Regions from separate parts of the Paenibacillus sp. T2-29 genome, predicted to be linked through region 3. Evidence: predicted binding sites of a transcription regulator. Region 3 holds the regulator's gene; each other region holds the start of a gene.
What was found. The regulator Rex, encoded in region 3, represses fermentation and respiration genes when NADH is low (regulators of the CRP and FNR family bind a similar motif). The targets are predictions, from matches to a motif close to TTGTGAAATATTTCACAA.
Positions count from the first base shown of each region.

Region 1: the regulator Rex is predicted to act here: its motif matches at 1,891-1,908, upstream of lpdD (prenylated flavin chaperone LpdD).
Region 2: the regulator Rex is predicted to act here: its motif matches at 3,099-3,116, upstream of pflB (formate C-acetyltransferase).

Region 1 covers NZ_JBREVE010000011.1:37,578-43,967, forward strand. Annotated here, with positions in the region: gene ACU1JV_RS23325 (hypothetical protein) at 1-230, opposite strand, end outside; gene ACU1JV_RS23330 (DUF4190 domain-containing protein) at 324-695, opposite strand; gene ACU1JV_RS23335 (hypothetical protein) at 917-1,504, shown strand; gene lpdD (prenylated flavin chaperone LpdD) at 1,513-1,863, opposite strand; gene ACU1JV_RS23345 (S8 family serine peptidase) at 2,043-6,390, opposite strand, start outside.
Region 2 covers NZ_JBREVE010000001.1:453,532-459,921, forward strand. Annotated here, with positions in the region: gene pflA (pyruvate formate-lyase-activating protein) at 1-622, opposite strand, end outside; gene pflB (formate C-acetyltransferase) at 688-2,949, opposite strand; gene adhE (bifunctional acetaldehyde-CoA/alcohol dehydrogenase) at 3,277-5,889, opposite strand; gene ACU1JV_RS02625 (Crp/Fnr family transcriptional regulator) at 6,149-6,390, shown strand, end outside.
Region 3 covers NZ_JBREVE010000001.1:294,187-300,576, forward strand. Annotated here, with positions in the region: gene ACU1JV_RS01775 (hypothetical protein) at 1-509, opposite strand, end outside; gene ACU1JV_RS01780 (HipA family kinase) at 1,339-2,142, shown strand; gene ACU1JV_RS01785 (serine/threonine protein kinase) at 2,139-2,732, shown strand; gene ACU1JV_RS01790 (cell wall elongation regulator TseB-like domain-containing protein) at 3,033-3,557, opposite strand; gene ACU1JV_RS01795 (amidohydrolase) at 3,595-4,896, opposite strand; gene ACU1JV_RS01800 (redox-sensing transcriptional repressor Rex) at 4,883-5,536, opposite strand; gene dinG (ATP-dependent DNA helicase DinG) at 5,564-6,390, opposite strand, start outside.

The sequences.
Region 1 (6,390 bases), on a different contig from region 3:
TCACTTCCTCGAAGTTTTTCGACTTCGCTTAAGACAAAAAAAGAAGCGTCACCCTGAACGAGTCGCTTCTTGTGCTTGACCTTTTGTAATTGTTCCTGCTTGGTTGGCTTCATTCGCGTGTGCTGTGAAATTTCGCCATAATGATCATTCGTTTTGCGGCTCTGTGCCGCGCAATAGATCCCGGCGCGTTTCGCCTTGCTTAACGCCTTTTGTGTTTGAGTACGTGCCATAAAGCTTCACTCTCCTTGATTGGACTCCCTGTATCATAGCATCCAATAGGCAAATCGTGAATGGTTTGTCTGACTCAAACATTCTTTAATTCATTAAATGTCTGAAAAAATATCTGGATCGCCACTGGAGGCCGCCACAACAAAAACAATAACCAAGAAAATAATAATCAGTGCATAAATCAGTGTGCCGATAATACTACATACCAGTCCAGCAATGGCCATACCTCTGCCTTGCTCGCCATGACGGTTAATTTCCTTCAGGGAAAGACTGGACAAAATAATACCCACAATTCCGATAATCAACCCAAGATAGGGAATGACAACAGATAAAATCCCGAGCACCATCGAGGCAACAGCTTTACTGTTTGTAGGTGGAACTACTGGGGGCTGGTTAAATGGAGCGTTATAATCGTTCGGCTCCTGAAAAGGATCGGAAGATCGAGGCTCCTTGTACAAGTCACTCATCTCTTTAATTCAACTCCAATAATTATAATAGCAATATATAAGTTCTAGGGTACCACAATCTTACAAATCAGGACAGTACTTATTTCAATTTTTTAAATTAGAACGTTAAAAAGAAGAAGCGTAGCATCTTAGCACTTTTTGAGATAACCGGGCATACAGTACTGTACCTATTACAGATAAATTACGCTCCAAGAGAGCATCCTGCCAAGGAGGACGGAGCTATGTTATATCGTGGAACAGCCCGCAGAAAGGGCTCGTCTCACCAACGTTTACATGCAGAGACACTTCGGAAAATATCCGCCGCCATGCTGCCATTTTACAAAGCTATTGCAACCCAACGTGCTTTTGCCGTCCAATGGTCACGAGCAGTCGTTCAGGGTAATTTGGATCGGATGAAATCCCTTCTCTGCTCGGTAGCGCCATTTGCCGCCAAACAAGGCTTAGGTACGAATGGGATTGGCTACTTTGTTTCCTTTTTAGCTCAGCCGCCGATGCTCTATTACACGAACGGTACGACGATTCCACCCGGGACGGTGCAGTTTACATTTGAGCCAAAGGTTCATCGCGCCATTGCCAAAGCCGTTTTTCCGCTGTATCGCGAATTGGCACGCAATGAATGCTTTGCTTCTGCCCTAGCCAAAGCGATCAACAGGCAAGACCAGCGTGCAGTTCATGTAATGATCCGTAGTTTAATTCCATCCTCTGCGCTAAAATCTGTAGACATTGAGGATGATGGTTTTGCATTGCTTTTTAAGTATCCCTTTAGTAAGTACCCCTATCGCAATCTACTTTTTCGAGAGTTCACTTAAAAAGGTTGCTACAAGCGCACTTGCTTAAGTTCTTCAATGAGCTCTTTTCCCATTTGTATAGCCATGTCTGTCAGCACTCGGATTTCGTCCTTGGTTGCATGATCCAAATGCGTCCCGCAGCAAATGGCGAAGTTACCCGCAAACTCTTTACGCAAGCGAACTGCAATTTCTTCAGTAATATAAAATTCCTTGTGGTTTTGCAATTGCACGGTTTGAATCGGCTCAAGCCTAGCCCCTGCAGTAATCGTCCCCAAGTGAGGCTGATCACCGCCTGATATGAGCACAACGATATCTTCTCCCATAAAATAGGCATCCAGCACAAGACGGATACGTCCGCTTTCTTTTTCCAAATGAATCATATGATCCTCTCCTGCTAAAAAATATTATTGTGAAACGATTCACTTCATAGAGTACCATTCATTGTATCGCTTCCTGAACTGTTGGACAAATTTAAAAGGCCCACAGCAGCCTCTATTAACAGTGGCTTGCTGTGGACCTTTATTGTATTCTAAAAAAACTCCCATCCTCTTACTTGCTGTTAACGGATTGTGATGGTATGCACTGCCTTACCCGTTGCGCCGTCATTATCCGTTACTGTTAGCTCCACGGTATACGTTCCGGCTGTGGTGAATTTATGCTTCACCTTGGAACCGACCGCCGTATCGCCATCACCAAAATCCCAACTGTAGCTGACGATCTCACCATCTGTATCGCGGGAAGCTTTGGCATTAAATTGTACATTTTTGTTCTTCTTGGCTGAGTCATTCGCCTGGATAATAGCTACCGGCTTTTCATTCGATGTAGGTGGATTCGGACCTGGGCCCTCTCCTCCACCATGGGTTACATACAACCTCCCCGGCGCCTCCGTCTCCACTTCATTCCCCGCTGCATCCCTTACCCGGATCACGATGACTCCGCCTTCCAGGTTCAGAGAAGATGAAGTGAGATAAGTACCTTCATAGTGGCCTGACGAAGTTTCATTTAATGGAATTTCATTACGGGCCAAAGTGGACAGGTTAAAGGGCAGCTCCACATGGAAGGATGCCTCCAAACCGGATGCACTGTCAAAAGCTACTCGTACCGGCTGTCCTGGAGTAATACGTACATCCTCAGCAGGGCTAATATTTTCAAGCTTCGGCAGCGCTGTATCGACATATACCGAGCGTGTAACAGTCGTTTCGTTTTCGGCTAGATCTTTGGCCGTTACCGTAATTTGATTTTCACCTTCATTGATAAGCAGCCGTTTATTAAAGCTACCGTCACTTCCGAATTGAGCGGGCTCGCCGTTAATCGTCAATTCGGTGAGGAACTCGTCATACACCGTACCGGTTACACTGACCACACCCGCATTTGTACGAGCTCCTTCATCAGGTGAAGTCAGGATCAAACCCGGTTTAGTCTGATCGAGCGTTACAACCACCGGCTCGGAACGATCCGTTACTTTGCCGTATACCGCCGCTTGAACACTTAGCGGATTAGCACCTGGCTGAAGATCGACCGACAAACTGAATTGACGATCCTTCACCTTCGTTGTGCCAGCCAGCTCCTTACCGTTAAAGAGCTGAATATCAGCTCCTTCTGCCGGAGAAGTTCCTGTTACGGTAATCGTTTCCTCCTGCGTATACGTAGCCTTCGTAGGAGTCGTAATCGTTGGAGCATTCACCGGATATCTGACGATAGCCCGGATCATGTAGTTCCCTTCCTCTTCAGGTGATTGGCTCCATGTGCCGCTTACACCTTGCCAGCTGCGGAGCGCATTTGGGCTGTTTTCATCTGTAGCCAGACCTGGTGACTGTGTCCCTACCGCAGACTGTGTATATACGATGTAGAAATCACCTTGAACCGTCACCGGCTCTGGAAGCTGCACCGTCGTCCATTGTGTCTCATCCCGGACAGCCGTTCCGTCGAATGGACCAGCCAATAGACGTCCAGGTGCTCCTGCTGCACCGGAGGCGTCATAGATAGAATATTGGAATGCCGTTCCTCCCGGATTCGGGAAGGCAGAGTTCCAGAACAAAAGGGATGCTCCTGTCACTTGTGCCACTTCCGACTCAGGTGTCATTCTCACTGCCCATGAATTGCCTGCCGCGTTAAAGGCTCTGGCATTTTCTCCTGTACCGTCATCATAGGCAATGCCTCCTTGGAAACCGATGAAAGGCTTCAACGTGACATTCGCTTCAACACTGCCGTTTGGAGGAGCAGTCACGGAAACACTGTCACTGTAATAATTTTGGGCTGCAATGGACAATGTGTATGTTCCTTCCAGCACGTCCAGCGTAAATTCTCCAGCCTCATTCGTCTCTACAGGAGCAATACGTGCATCTTCCAGCACCAATACTTTCGCTTTTTGGATCGGTTCACCGGATTGCTTATCGGTAATAACCCCATGAATCGTACCATGAGGGACAGCCTGGAGACTAAAGTTTGCTCTGATGACTTTGTTATTTTCAATCGTGACTGCTTTCGTCTGAGGCACGTAACCATAAGCTTCGGCCTTCAGCGTATAGTCACCTGCTACATGAGTGAAGCTGTATTTGCCCGTGGTTGGGTCTGTTTTCACCGAACGTCCGGTTTCCAGTACCGTAACGGTAGCACTGGCTGGAAGACTGTCGAGACCGACACGTCCACGCTCCACGGATGCATCTGCCGGCTTCACTTTTTCCTGGAATTCACTCTTTTCAGTGCTTGTAATTTTATACAGCGGGAATTGTTCTTCCGCTTTTTCCAGCTTGATATTGGACTCAGGTACGATATCCTTGGTCACTGTCGAAGCTGGAACACCCAACACACGAAAATCGTCAATGTACCAGCCATTTTTGTTCACACTGTTATCCGATTTCAAGCGGAAACGAACTTGAATCTCATTGCCGGTATAGCTATCCAGATTGTAATAAACAGGGGCCCAGTTTTTACCACTTGTATTATGTGAGAACTTACCCAGCTCACTCCACGTGTCGCCATTGTTTTTGGACACTTCTACATATCCGTAATCATAGCCGCCCTCAATTTCAAACCAGTGGTTGAAAGTCAGTGTTGCGTTGCGTATACCATTCAAATTAATTTTTGGAGAAACCAGTGAAAAATCAGCACCGTTCTCATAGTTGCTATCGAGATCGGTGGCCCACACATTCGGCTTGGACACTGCGTTCCCCGGTCCTACTTCCTTAGGAATGCCGCGTTCCCATTCATCCTTGGTCCCGGAATGAGTCCAACCATTGTCTGAGCTGCCATCAAAATGATCGCTATACAGTGTATCCGGCACATCCACTCTTAGTGAAGCCTCGTTCGACTTGACACCTTCGTTACCGCTATAATCCTCGGCTGCCACTGCATAATGATAGGTCGCACCACCGACGGTGATCGTATCCGTGTAGGTCAGCCCAGAAGTTGTACCGATGGAAGTATAATTTTTGCCGGACTGGGTTGAACGATACACCTTGTACTGCTTCACATCTTCATCAGAGGAAGCACCCCAGGCGAGTGTAACATTGCCCACATTATCTGCTTCAGCAGTCAAATGGCCAGGGGCAGCAGGTGCAACGGCGTCTGGTTCCTGAATGGACAGATCGTCAATATACCAGCCATCTTTCACGATCGTATTGTCACTAGTAAAGTTGAACAGGAGGTATACCTTTTGACCCGCAAATGCTCGCAAATCAAGATATTGTGTTTTCCAGCCATTGCTGGTTCCAGTAAACGATAATACCTGCTCAAACGCATTCTGATTGTTGGTGGTCGCTACATACACTTTGCCGAAATCAGAATTGTTTTCAAGATCGTACCAATGCTTGAAGCTGACCAGTGCCCCCTTGGAACTCTCGGTCAGATCAATAGGAGGAGCCATAAAATAACTGTTGGTGTTGGTCTGGTATTGGCCTTCGAGATTGGTCGCGATGACCTTTGTACCCGAATGTGCGCTTTTAGGGCCGCTTGTGGGGGTTCCCCATTTCCAAACACTACCCTGACCACCGATATTAATACCGGCGATGTCTTTTTCAAAGTCTTGTGTGTAGCCTGGTTTAACACCTTTGGAGACATTCACCTTATATACTTCCGTTTCAAAACCATTATTGCCGAAATCATTTACACGGATATAGTATTCCAGACCTGCGCTATCCACCAAAAAGGTCGGAATGGACGCTTGATATGTACCGTCTTTGCTGTCTCCGGAGGTCCGCTCCAACGGAATGTATACATAGTTTGACGAACCCGCTGTTTTGGCAAATGCCTCAACGGCTGTTACGCCAACATCATCCGTAACATGAGCCGTCAAAGGTATATCAAGACCCTCAAATGCAGCTGCAGGCGGTGTATGCTCAAGAACAGGCGCTTCCAGATCGTCGCCACCTGTTACGACTTTACCGGATACAGAGCCCAGACCCTGCATGACAGATCCGACTGCATCGAGTGCATTAATGACACCATGTCCATATCCATTGTTTGGCGAAGTTGGATATGTGCTGTCTGTCCGAGGGGTAGCCGTGTTTTCCAAAATTTCCTCCAGCTGGTCCACGGTAAGAGAATGATTCGCTTGCAGCAGCAGAGCAGCCAGACCCGCAACATGAGGACCGGCCATGGAAGTACCGTTATAGCCACCTTTATAACCGCCACCAGCCACGGTTGAACGAATATTTACACCCGGCGCGGAAACTTCGGGCTTGATCTCACCGTAAGGTGAGGGTCCCAGCAATGAAAAGCTTCCCAGTTTATCATTGATATCGGTTGCCCCAGTGGCAAAGGATTCCGGATAGTTGGCCGGATTGGCTACCGATCCAGGTCCGCCCGGATTGGAGAGAGAGGTGTTCCCTGCGGAGAATTCGGGAAAGATTTGAGCATCCCGCCACGCCTGAACTACAGGCCGGAACCATTCATCAAGACCCGGTCCG
Region 2 (6,390 bases), 160 kb from region 3:
ATTTGTAAACACCCATTTGATGGTAAGGTAAAATTTCGAATTTTTCGACTCCGTTCAACGTTCCAATGAACCGTCCCAAATTTAGTAGATCTTGCTCGTCATCATGAATACCCGGTACAAATACATGTCTAATCCACATCTTGCGCCCTTGCTCAGACAACCATCGGGCCGTACTTAACATACGGTCGTTAGACTTGCCTGTAAGCTTAATATGCTTGTCGTTATCGATGTGCTTAATATCCAGTAACACCAAATCCGTTACGTCCAGCAGATCATGGATACGACCTGCATCATTAAAGCCGTTACTGTCCAATGTCGTATGCAAATTCCAGCGACGCTTCACTTCCCTGAACAGCTCTGCTACAAAATGAGCTTGCAGTGTCGGTTCTCCACCAGATACGGTTAATCCGCCTCCCGAAGAGCGGTAATAGGCTAAATACGGCTCAATCTCAGCCAATACTTCTTCTAGCGTCATCGGATTACCTTCATTCAAGGCCCAAGTGTCCGGATTATGGCAATATTGACATTTTAACAAGCATCCTTGCATAAAGAGCACGAAGCGGATGCCGGGACCATCGACGGTCCCGAAGGTTTCCAATGAGTGTATGTGACCTTTCAACATGTTGCATCATCCTTCCCGCATCCGCTATGCGTGCGTCAGTGTATTATTTGATACATAAAACTTATTTACATTGTACCGTGGAAAGTACGGTTAATAACATCCAATTGTTGCTCACGAGTCAGCTTGATAAAGTTAACGGCATAGCCGGAAACACGAATCGTAAGTTGTGGATAGTTTTCTGGGTGCTCCATTGCATCCAAAAGTTGTTCACGAGCAAACACATTGACATTCAGATGATGTGCGTGGCTTCCAAAATAGCCATCCATCATCGAAACAAGGTTTGTTTTGCGTGTTTCTTCTTCTTTACCCAGTGCTTTAGGCACGATAGAGAAGGTATTCGAAATACCATCTAAGCTGTGTTCATAAGGCAATTTGGCTACGGAACTCAGAGATGCCAGAGCACCTTTTTTATCACGACCATGCATCGGGTTTGCACCTGGTGCGAACGGTTCGCCTGCTTTACGTCCATCAGGTGTTGTACCTGTTTTCTTACCATATACCACGTTGGAAGTAATAGTCAGTACTGATTGAGTAGGAACCGCATTACGATAAGCTTTATGTTTGCGGATCATGCTCATGAAGCTTTCTACCAGTTCTACAGCGATAGTATCTACGCGGTCATCGTTGTTACCGTAGCAAGGGTATTCGCCTTCGATTTCAAAGTCAACAGCAATTCCTTTTTCGTTACGAATTGGTTTAACTTTTGCATATTTAATGGCGCTCAAGGAGTCGGTAGCAACTGACAGACCCGCAATACCACAAGCCATGGTACGCAGAATATCACGGTCATGCAACGCCATTTCAATGCGTTCGTAGCTATATTTATCATGCATATAGTGAATAACATTCAAAGTGTTCATGTACAGTTTTGCCAGCCATTCCATCATAGGTTTGAAACGGCTCAACACTTCTTCGTAATCCAGCACTTCGCTTGTAATGGCTGGGAACTCAGGTCCTACTTGAACGCCGGATTTTTCATCCTTACCACCGTTAATGGCATACAGCAGAGCTTTTGCCAAGTTGGCACGAGCACCAAAGAATTGCATTTGTTTACCAATTCTCATGGCGGATACACAACAAGCAATACCATAATCATCGCCGTAGATTGGACGCATCAAATCGTCATTTTCATATTGAATGGAGCTAGTTTCAATAGAAACTTTTGCACAATATTTTTTAAAGCCCTCAGGCAGTTTTTCTGACCACAGTACAGTCAAGTTAGGCTCTGGAGCAGGTCCTAAGTTGTACAGTGTGTGCAAGAAGCGGAAGCTGTTTTTGGTAACACGAGTTTCTCCAGTGACAGACATACCACCAATGGATTCTGTTACCCAAGTTGGGTCACCACTGAACAGTTCGTTGTAGTCAGGTGTACGCAGGAACTTAACAATACGCAGTTTCATAACAAAATGATCGACCAGTTCCTGAGCTTGTTCTTCGTTCATCGTACCTTCCTCAAGATCACGTTGAGTATAGATATCAAGGAATGAAGATACACGTCCCAAGGACATTGCTGCACCATTTTGTTCTTTAATCGCTGCGAGATATCCAAAATATACCCATTGGAAAGCTTCTTTTGCATTGTTAGCTGGTTTAGAAATATCAAAACCGTGCTCAGCAGCCATTTGTTTCAATTCATTCAAAGCACGAATTTGTTCAGAAATTTCTTCACGTAGACGGATTACGTCTTCTTCCATGGAATCAACTTCAAGGCTTTTCAATTGAAGTTTTTTATCTTGGATCAAGAAGTCTGCACCATACAGAGCTACGCGACGATAGTCACCGATTATACGACCACGACCATATGCATCTGGCAAACCAGTAATGATACCAGCTTTACGAGCTGCTCTCATTTCATCTGTATAAGCGTCAAATACACCTTGGTTGTGTGTTTTACGAATATGAGTGAAAATGTCAACAATGCTTTGTGGCACTTCAAAACCATAGGCTTTGCAAGCGTCGATCATCATCCGAATTCCACCAAACGGCTGCAAAGAACGTTTGAATGGAGCATCTGTTTGTACACCGACAATTTGTTCTTTGTCCCGGTCCAAATAGCCCGGTTTATGTGAAATAATGGTGGATGGCGTATTTACGTCTACATCAAGCACGCCGCCGTTTGCCAACTCTTTTTTAGTAAGATCAGATACAATTTCCCACAATGCAGTTGTATTGGCGGTAGGACCAACCAAAAATTCTTCATTGCCAACATAAGGTGAGATATTGGTTTCAATAAAATCGTTGACGTTAACTTCTCTAGTCCATTTTCCTTTTTTAAAACCTCTCCAGCCAGATTGTTGCTCTTGTAATTCTCTCTCAATCACCGACATGTAAATCCCTCCAAATTGTTTGGTCTTCCGGACTTGTGATTTTTTTCACGTTTAAACTATTTCTTGAGCCCGGCCTTTTCACCGATGCCTTACGCTCAGTGTCGGGACCTTTCTTACACTCTTATTGTAGAATAATGATAGAGTGTAGTATGTGACATAAATCACAATACGAGTGATTTATGTCACTTTATTTTCCCTAGCTTCACGCCTATACCTTCAGCCTCGCCGCTCACCTCCCTTCCCAAACCAAGAGGCCCTCTATATAGAGAGCCTGCATTGGTATTGTATAGGAAAATGCTTTGTTACAAGCCTCTTCATACTATTATATTATTGATCAAAGCGTCCGTAGAAGGCATTGCGGTATACATCAGCCAATTCAGTAACCAGCGGCAGCTTTGGATTTGCAGTTGTACATTGATCCTCAAAAGCGCGGTCAGCCAGATAATCTACACGTGATTCAAAGTCTTTTGGATCGAATCCGAGTTGTTGGAACGATTCCTCGATACCGAGTGTTTTGTTCAACTTACGGATCGCGTCAATTAAGCTGTTAACCCCTTCTTCAGTGGTACGTGCAGGCAGTCCCAGTATGCGTGCAATTTCTGCATAGCGCTCATCTGCAACAAAGTGCGAATATTTAGGGAACGAAGCAAATTTTGTCGGTTTTTTCGCATTGTAGCGAATAACGTGCGGCAGCAAGATAGCATTCGTGCGGCCATGCGCCGTATGGTATTGTCCGCCCCATTTATGTGCAAGACTGTGGTTAATACCCAAGAATGCATTAGCAAACGCCATACCTGCAAGTGTAGAAGCATTATGCATTTTTTCGCGAGCCAACTTGTCGCCGATCAGAGCCGATTGCTCCAGGTATTGGAATACCAGTTGAATGGCTTTAATTGCCAGACCATCTGTGTAATCATTGGCCATTACAGACACGTAAGCCTCGATAGCATGTGTCAGAACGTCCATACCTGTATCGGCTACAGCTGTTTTAGGCAGCGAATATACAAACACAGGGTCAATAATTGCCACATCAGGAGTCAACTCATAGTCAGCCAGCGGATACTTCGTGTTGCCCAGGTTTTTGTCTGTAATTACTGCAAACGATGTGACTTCCGAACCTGTACCCGAGGTTGTAGGGATAGCTACAAATTGTGCTTTTTGACCCAGACGTGGGTACTTGTAAATCCGTTTACGAATATCCATGAATTTTTGCTTCAAGTTATTGAAATCAGTATCCGGATATTCATAGAACATCCACATGCCTTTAGCAGCATCCATTGGCGAACCGCCGCCGAGTGCGATGATGCAATCCGGTTGGAAACGTCTCATCATTTCAGTACCACGCTCTACCGTAACTGTCGATGGATCTGGCTCAACTTCAGAGAACACTTCAATCGCAACTGGTGTTTGGCGCTGGTGCAAATAATGAATGACGCGGTCCACATATCCGAGTTTCACCATCATAGGGTCAGTGATAATGGCTACACGTGTGATATCAGGCATTTTAGCAAGATACTGTGTCGAATTTTTCTCAAAATAAATTTTGGAAGGTACTTTGAACCATTGCATATTCACCGTCCGTTTCGCCACCCTTTTCACATTAATCAAGTTAACTGCAGATACGTTCGACGAAGTCGAGTTACGACCGTACGAACCGCAACCAAGTGTCAACGAAGGAAGGTTGGTGTTGTAAATATCACCGATTGCACCATGTGTGGAAGGTGCATTTACAATGATACGACCTGTTTGCAAACGGTTTGCAAAGCGAGCGATAACGTCCTCATCTTGCGAATGGATAGCTGACGAGTGACCCATACCGCCGAACTCTACAACTTCAGCAGCACGTTGGATACCTTGCTCTGCATTTTTCACTTTGTAGCAAGCCAATACCGGACTCAATTTTTCCGCAGATAATGGGAATTTGGTTCCTACTCCTTCAATTTCAGCGACCAAAATTTTTGTTCCTGCCGGTACTGTAATGCCGCTCATTTCAGCTATTTTTACAGCAGACTGTCCGACGATGGCCGGGTTCACTGCACATTTTTCTACATTCATAGCCCCTTGAGTGAGCTTAGCTGCTTCTTCTTTATTTACAAAGTAGCAACCATTAGCAATCATCAATTTCTTCACTTGCTCGAAGATAGGCTCTTCGATAATTACGGCTTGTTCCGAAGCACAAATCATACCGTTATCAAAAGATTTAGAAAGGATAAGGTCGTTCACGGCCTGTTTGATATCGGCTGTTTTTTCAATAAAGCAAGGTACGTTACCAGGACCTACGCCAAGTGCAGGTTTACCACAGCTATAAGCTGCCTTAACCATGCCTGATCCGCCAGTTGCCAAAATCAATGCCACATCAGGGTGGTTCATCAGTACATTTGTTTTATCCATCGAAGGTGCTTCAATCCATTGGATGCAATCCGCTGGAGCACCATGTTTAACAGCTGCTTCAAGCAATACGCGGGCTGCTTCCGCACTACACGATTGAGCAGATGGATGGAAGCCGAAAATGATTGGGTTACGTGTTTTAATGGCAATTAACGCTTTGAACATCGTAGTCGAAGTCGGGTTTGTTACTGGAGTAATCCCCATGATGATACCGACTGGCTCTGCAATCTTTTGGAAGCTATCGAAATCATTATCTTCAATGACACCAACGGTCTTCTCATTTTTGATGCTGTGATAGATATATTCTGTTGCAAACATGTTTTTGGTGATTTTGTCCTCGTACACACCGCGTCCTGTTTCTTCAACAGCCAACTTCGCTAGGTGCATGTGCTTATCCATCCCTGCGAGTGCCATAGCTTGTACGATTCCGTCAATCTGCTCCTGATTCATACTCATGAAAGCTTGCTGTGCCCGGTTCGCCCGGTCAATCAGCGTTTGAATATACTGCTCTGCGCTTTGCTCTTTTTGGATAACCTCGTTTTTAACAGCCATTTCCCTCATCCTCCTGTTATCTCGTGTACTATCTCTTGTTCACGCACTGATCGTAACACAGCTTTTCAAGATATTTTGTGATTTTTTTCACAATCTATTTAAAATTTTATTTTATGAAGTGAATTAAATCACAAAGTTTGGAATTCTGCCACTTTTACCCCCTCTTCTTGCCCCAAAAACTCATTGCACAGGTATATAATGAATTTGAATTGATCAAGTTGCAGATAAAATAACATAGGATACAAAGGGGAAATGGACGATGAGAAACCCTACAAATGTAATGGAAGCCCGCGGCAACACCTGTTGCTTCTCGGAGGCCAGCTTCAACCGGCTGCAAGTGATGATGAAAGATCGAGTCATGCCAGAAAGTTCGCATCTGTTCTGGGAAGGAGATACAGCGGATAAGCTGTTTTATATTAAGCGCGGTCGCGTAAAAGTAACCAAAACAACGGATGAGGGCAAGGAACTTATTCTATATATGTATCAAAGCGGCGATCTTGT
Region 3 (6,390 bases):
TGCTGAGATTGACGTGGCAAAACGATAAACTTAGTCGCATTGCCTTCGCTGAGTCGGATATAGACATTGTTTGAATCCATATCTGTATCAGCCTTGATACCTGCTTTTTTCTTTTTCATCTGCTCAACTGTAGATGAAATTTGAGTATACTTTTTATTTTCCATCGCTTCGGCTACAGGAAACATAGCCTCAGACCACCATTGATTCAGTGCTGAATTGGAACGATCTGCGATATCCAGCTTAATGGTACGGCTGCCAATGATGGATTGCCCTTTTTGCTTAACCACATCGACCAATCCGGCCACATCCGCCTGCGGTTTGAGATCTAGTTTCAATACGACCTGATCCTGTTTAATATCTATTTGAGCGCTTGTCACGCCTGGATATTGAGATACCAGTTTTTCCAGAGGACTTTGCATTGTAACCTGACGGTAAATGAACCATCCCCCAAACATCAACAAGGCTGCCAAAACGGCCGCCACAACAATAGGAACTGCACGCAATTTCAAACAACATCCTCCTCTCAAAATGTAAAACCCAGAAGAAACGGGACGAATGTCAACAAACAACCAAATTGCATGATCTTATAGAGATCAGCAACTCATTTTTCTATCATTTTTGTCTATCACTTATAAAATATAGTATATCATAACGTGAATCTAATATCGAAGGCAATGTGTGGAGGAGTTGAGTTGGAGTTGGGGTTAGCCAAAATCCTTGGTTATCGGTGAGGAGGGGGAGACACTGCGTGTAGGATTTAATCTTATGATCGCTGTTGCCATGGGATTCTCTTGATAGTATAAAACATTTAAGGATTAGAATCCCATGGAAAAGGCGAACGCTCCGCTTCTCCAGATTCAAATCCTCCACTCCGCTACTGCCCGCTATAAAGATGAATTTGCTTAAAGAGAGTAGTTAGTTTTTTCGGTAAATAAGTATGAGACTGAAATATGCAAAGCTGTTTTTTTAAGAAACTTCATACATAACCACAAGAAATACAGACCTAAAAAACAACCATTGAAGACCTACCTCAGAACCATTGCCCTGAATAATACATGCTTCCAATCAATTGGGTAGCATCCGCTTGTGTCCAGTCCGATATACTTGCTCTCTCGTAATTTGCTGGTTCGTTGATTCAATGATCACAACCGAAACAATACAACCTTGTCAAGGCGATATCTACGATAATTTAACTACCGAATTGTTTCGTAAATACAAGGATAGAATTGGGTTGAAGCAGCTCTTCTTCTTCAATAGGATCATATCTATACCAACTCTCTCTGAGGGACATACACTAGAACTAGAATCAAATAGACCCACTTTGGAGGAGGAGGGATCATGATTCAGGCCGTCAAATATATTAGACCACTTATTGGATGGAGTTTACCTCACTTGATGGAATGCAGCGATGGTAATTTATATGTAGTCAAACTGTCAAGCAATCCTCAGGGAGTTCGGGCTCTTGCGAATGAGATGATATCCTGCTGGATAGCAAAGCGATTAAATCTCCCTGTTCCCGATAGTCAAGTTATCTACATTCACGACACTTTAAGGATTCAACACTTAAACCTAGGGTACAATCTAGGACATGGTCCTCATTTTGGTAGCCGATATGTTCCTGATTGTACGCACCATCCTACAGATGTAGAACTTGCCAGTTGTATTAACATTACTCAGGCCGCTGATATGATTGCATTTGACCACTGGTTGGATAACAATGACCGCTATTTGTGGCAAGAATCTGGTCAAAATATCTTGGTATCTAGGGGGGAGTTTCCAAAACTGTGGATGATTGATAATGCCAATATATTCAATGGACCAAACTGGACGGTGCAGTCGATGTTAAGTTCAGTTTCTATGCATCGCACGTTTTGGGGTCCTTTGTATGCTAAATTTGTTCCCTTTTTGGATGGTCCTGATCCATTTGGGAAAGCAATAGCTAACATCAAAGCGCTGCCTATAGGCGATCTGCTTGAAGTTATGGCTGTAATGCCAATTGAATGGGGGGTTACTCATGAGGAAATCACAGCAGTCTCGTATGCATTAAATAGCCGAAATAAGAATCTTCCCTATTGGCTGAGTCTCCTGCAAGCTAATTTTCCAGTGTGGAAAGGTCATTCGGAGGGGTGTGATAAAGTATGACAGTCTTCAATATCCAGGTATACCCTGGCGTTCATCGGCCTGGTTCTCCCTATGAGGTACAGTGGTGCAATCCGGCTGGCTTACCCTTTCTTGGGGCAGGCGCACAAGGTGCAGTTTTTCAACTATCGACAACTACTTGTGTCAAGGTCTATGCTAATGAATTCGATACTCAGCAGGAGGCTGACTCCCTCCTTAGAGCTTCCTCCGCATCGTTTGTTCCCCAAGTTTACGAAGTCGGTCAAAACTATATCATAATGGAATTTATTCAGGGACAAGGCATTAAAGCATTTCTTTCTGTCCAACAATCATTTCCTTTTTTTCTTGCTAAAGGATTGTTAACGATACTTTATGAAATGAAACGAGTTGGATTTACTAGGATTGATACTGCATTGCGCCATGTATACGTTACGCCCGAGGAACAGATCAAGGTGATTGACCATGTGAATTCGTATAGGACAGTTCAACCATATCCGGCAAGAATGCTAAGTAGTCTTGCAAATATAGGTTATTTAGCCCCTTTTATTCACTATGTTAAGAGGGAAGACCCAGCGATATACACTGAATGGAATCAAGCATCTATTATTCCTTAGGATCAAATTGAAAATTTAGGATTCAATTTTTCAGTCTAAGCCTTTATTTTCACATAACAGTTAGTTAAGTAGGCAAGTAAAGGCGCTTCGCTGGCTTACAGCCAAGCTCGCGGGGTAGGTAGTTAAAAAGACGTAAATACGAATTTTATCGTATTCACGTCTTTTTTACCCTTGAAATATTTAATATAATAACGAATCCCTTAGCAACAACGACCATAAGATCAAATGGACTACGCTGCGCTCCTAACGATTCTAACTCTCCAAACCCTGCTAATCACCATAGCCACTCCCTACATCACTCTAATTATTGGGCAAAGTATACTTTATCCCCGTCGATGCTCCATCTGAGAAACGGTAAAAGGTATAGTTATGATGGCTTTCATCATCGTAAAACAGTTGCCATACATATTCGCCATTGAACACACTCGGTTGGAGCCTTACAATTTTTGCATTTGGAAGTTGCTGCTGAATTATCGCTGTCATTTTTTGCTCGTCGACTCCGTTTTTCATCAGCTCGGTATGAACACCGCTTGGATCTGCGACAGGTACGTTAGGTTGTCCTTCCATTTTTTGAAAAGGAACCCACACCATTATATTTTCATTCTGTGCGTTTTTTCCTTGAACCACCCAATAAATCTGATCCCACACAGACTTCCAAGTCTGAGTCGTGCTAACCAGACCACCTGATTGCTTGGCCTTAATGATAGCGGCATTTTTCTCAGCCACCTGGTCTTGAGTAACGTAGGAATAATACCAGAAAATGCTGACCAGGATCAGTATTACGGCCAAAATGGCGACCGCTATCCATTTCTTCTTATTTTTCAAACCTGTGCTTCCTCTCTAAGGGGATGTGACACCTGAATTAGCGCGACAGCAGCCCTTCAAAGGCGGCTTGTGCCTCATGTTTGATACGTTCCTCGTCCATCGTCAGGCATTCGCCGTTTTTCACAACCTGACGACCGTCTACCCACACATGAGCCACGTCTTTGGCACTTGCAGAGTATACGGCATGGGAAATAAGATCTGTACGCGGCAAGAAATGGGCCTGATTCAGATCTAGCGCGATAAAGTCAGCCTTGTTGCCTGCTGCCAGCGCTCCTACTTCTTTTAAACCAATCGACTTTGCACCATACTCTGTTGCCAGACGCAGTGCTTCATTTGCAGGAACTGCTGTTGGGTCGCCAGATACTCCCTTGTGAATGAGTGCCGCCAGACGCATTTCCTCGAACATATCCAGGTTATTATTGCTGGCAGGACCGTCTGTTCCAAGAGAAACAGTAACTCCTGCACGCAGCAATTCAGGCACTCTAGCTACACCACTTGCCAGCTTCAAGTTGCTGCCTGGATTATGTGAAACCGCCACACCTCGTTCCGCTAATAAAGCTATCTCTTCGTCGTTCAAGTGTACGCCGTGGGCAACAAGTGAAGGGCGGGAGAAAAAGCCAAGCTTATCTAAGTGTGCAACTGGACGCAAACCGTAGTCGCGTACGTTTTGCTCAACTTCGGCGATCGTCTCGGACATGTGCGTATGCAATGGTAAATCGAGATCATGTGCTGCTTGAACAAATTTCTCAATAAACGCTGGCGGGCATGTGTATGGGGCATGCGGAGACATCATCGTTGTGATACGTCCGTCTGCTTTTCCATGCCAGTTACGGGCAAAAGTCACGGCCTCAGCCAGCTTGATCCGCTGTTCTTCTTCTGAACAGAGTCCAATGGCTCCACGCATCAAACTTGCACGGATGCCCGACTCTTCAGCTACACGTGCCACCTCATCCATATGATCGTACATATCCAGGAAAGTTGTGGTTCCACCTTTCAGCATTTCCAGCACTGACAAGGATGTTCCCCAGTAAACATCCGTAGATGTAAACTTGGCTTCCATAGGCCACATTTTTTCCTGAAGCCACACTTGAAGTGCCAAGTCATCTCCATACCCTCGCAGCAGAGACATCGCCGCATGACCATGAGTATTAATCAGACCAGGCAAAAACAATAACCCGTTACCATCGATTGCTTCTGTCTCTTCCTCACCCGCAGGCAGAGTCTCGCCAATGTAAGTAATACGGCTATCCTCCACAATCATAAAACCATGGATTACCCCAGCTTCAGTTCCATTCACGGCAAAAGAACCGTTTTTAATCATCCATTTATTCACTGTCATATTGTGCTTCTTCCTTTCCGTCCTCCAGATAATAAGCGAGGCTAAGCAAGTCAGTTGTAAAGTCTGTGGCATGTATCCGAATGTTAGCCGGTGCCTTGAGAATGATAGGTGCAAAGTTTAAAATCGCTCCAATTCCACTCTCAATGAGCCTATCAGCTACGTGTTGTGCCTCAAAATCAGGTACAGTAATAATCCCGATTCGGATATTTTTTTCTTTCACAGTCGCTTCCAATTCATCCATCGGCTGAACGACTAAGGTATTGATTCTGGCCCCAACCTTATCCGGGAACGCATCAAATACCGCCACAATCTTCATATTGTCTTTTAAATAAGCGTTATAGTTTGATAGGGCTTGACCCAGATTACCCGCTCCGACCAATACTACATTAATTTGCTGGTCGATTTTCAGAATATGGCGTATTTTCTCAATTAGATAAGAAACATCGTAACCGATACCCTTCCGACCAAAATCGCCAAAATAGGCAAGATCTTTACGAATTTGGGCCGGATTCAAATCTAACCTCTGTCCCAGCTCTTGAGAAGAAACCGTAGCCACCTCCCGTTTGTGCAGTGCATTCAGATAACGTAAATATACGGGTAATCTCCGTACGACAGCCTCTGAAATTTTATCTGATTTCATACTTGCTCCCCCTAATTGTAACGGACTTTAGGTGTCCGTCCGTTGTGCCTCTGTCTCCGGGGCGGATTGGAGCCATTCGGCGATGCGGGGCACCATTTGCTCCGATGGCATATGCTCCATTTTTGGTCCCGGTAACGAGTACAAAAAGTGCTTTCCATAATAGGATTCGATCACACGCGTATCGTAAACGATAACGACTCCGTGGTCGCTCGCTGTACGTACCAATCGCCCAAATCCCTGTTTGAAGCGAATAACTGCTTGTGGTACAGACAGCTTCATAAATGGGTTCTTCTTCTGCTGCTGGAGCAGCTCGCTTTTTGCCTCCAGTAACGGGTGATTGGGCGGTTGAAACGGCAAGCGAACGATGGCCAGACAAGTCAAAGCCTTCCCTGGAATATCGACGCCTTCCCAGAAGCTGCTGGTTCCCAGCAATACAGAAGCCTTGGCTTCCTGAAAACGACGGGTTAGCTTGCTCCGACTCCCACTGTCTACACCTTGTCCTAACACGGTAATATCGCTGGATGCTAACGCCTCTTTAAGTGGCTCATACACTTGCCGGAGCATCCGATAGGAAGTAAACAGAACAAGCATTCTCCCCCGCGTCGCCTGGGCAGTCGCTCCTAGAGAGCTAACGAGCATCTCTACAAAATGTGCATCCCCTACACTGCCCTTCACACTCGGAAAGTCTCGCGGAATGACCAGCAACACCTGATCCCTGTAATTAAAAGGTGATGGGAGCTGTGACGTCATTAATCGTCCTTGATCCGCGGCCTCCTGCAAGCCGAGTTGATCGGTCATGTACTGAAACGACTTATCTACCGATAAAGTAGCAGATGTCAAAATAATACTTCTTT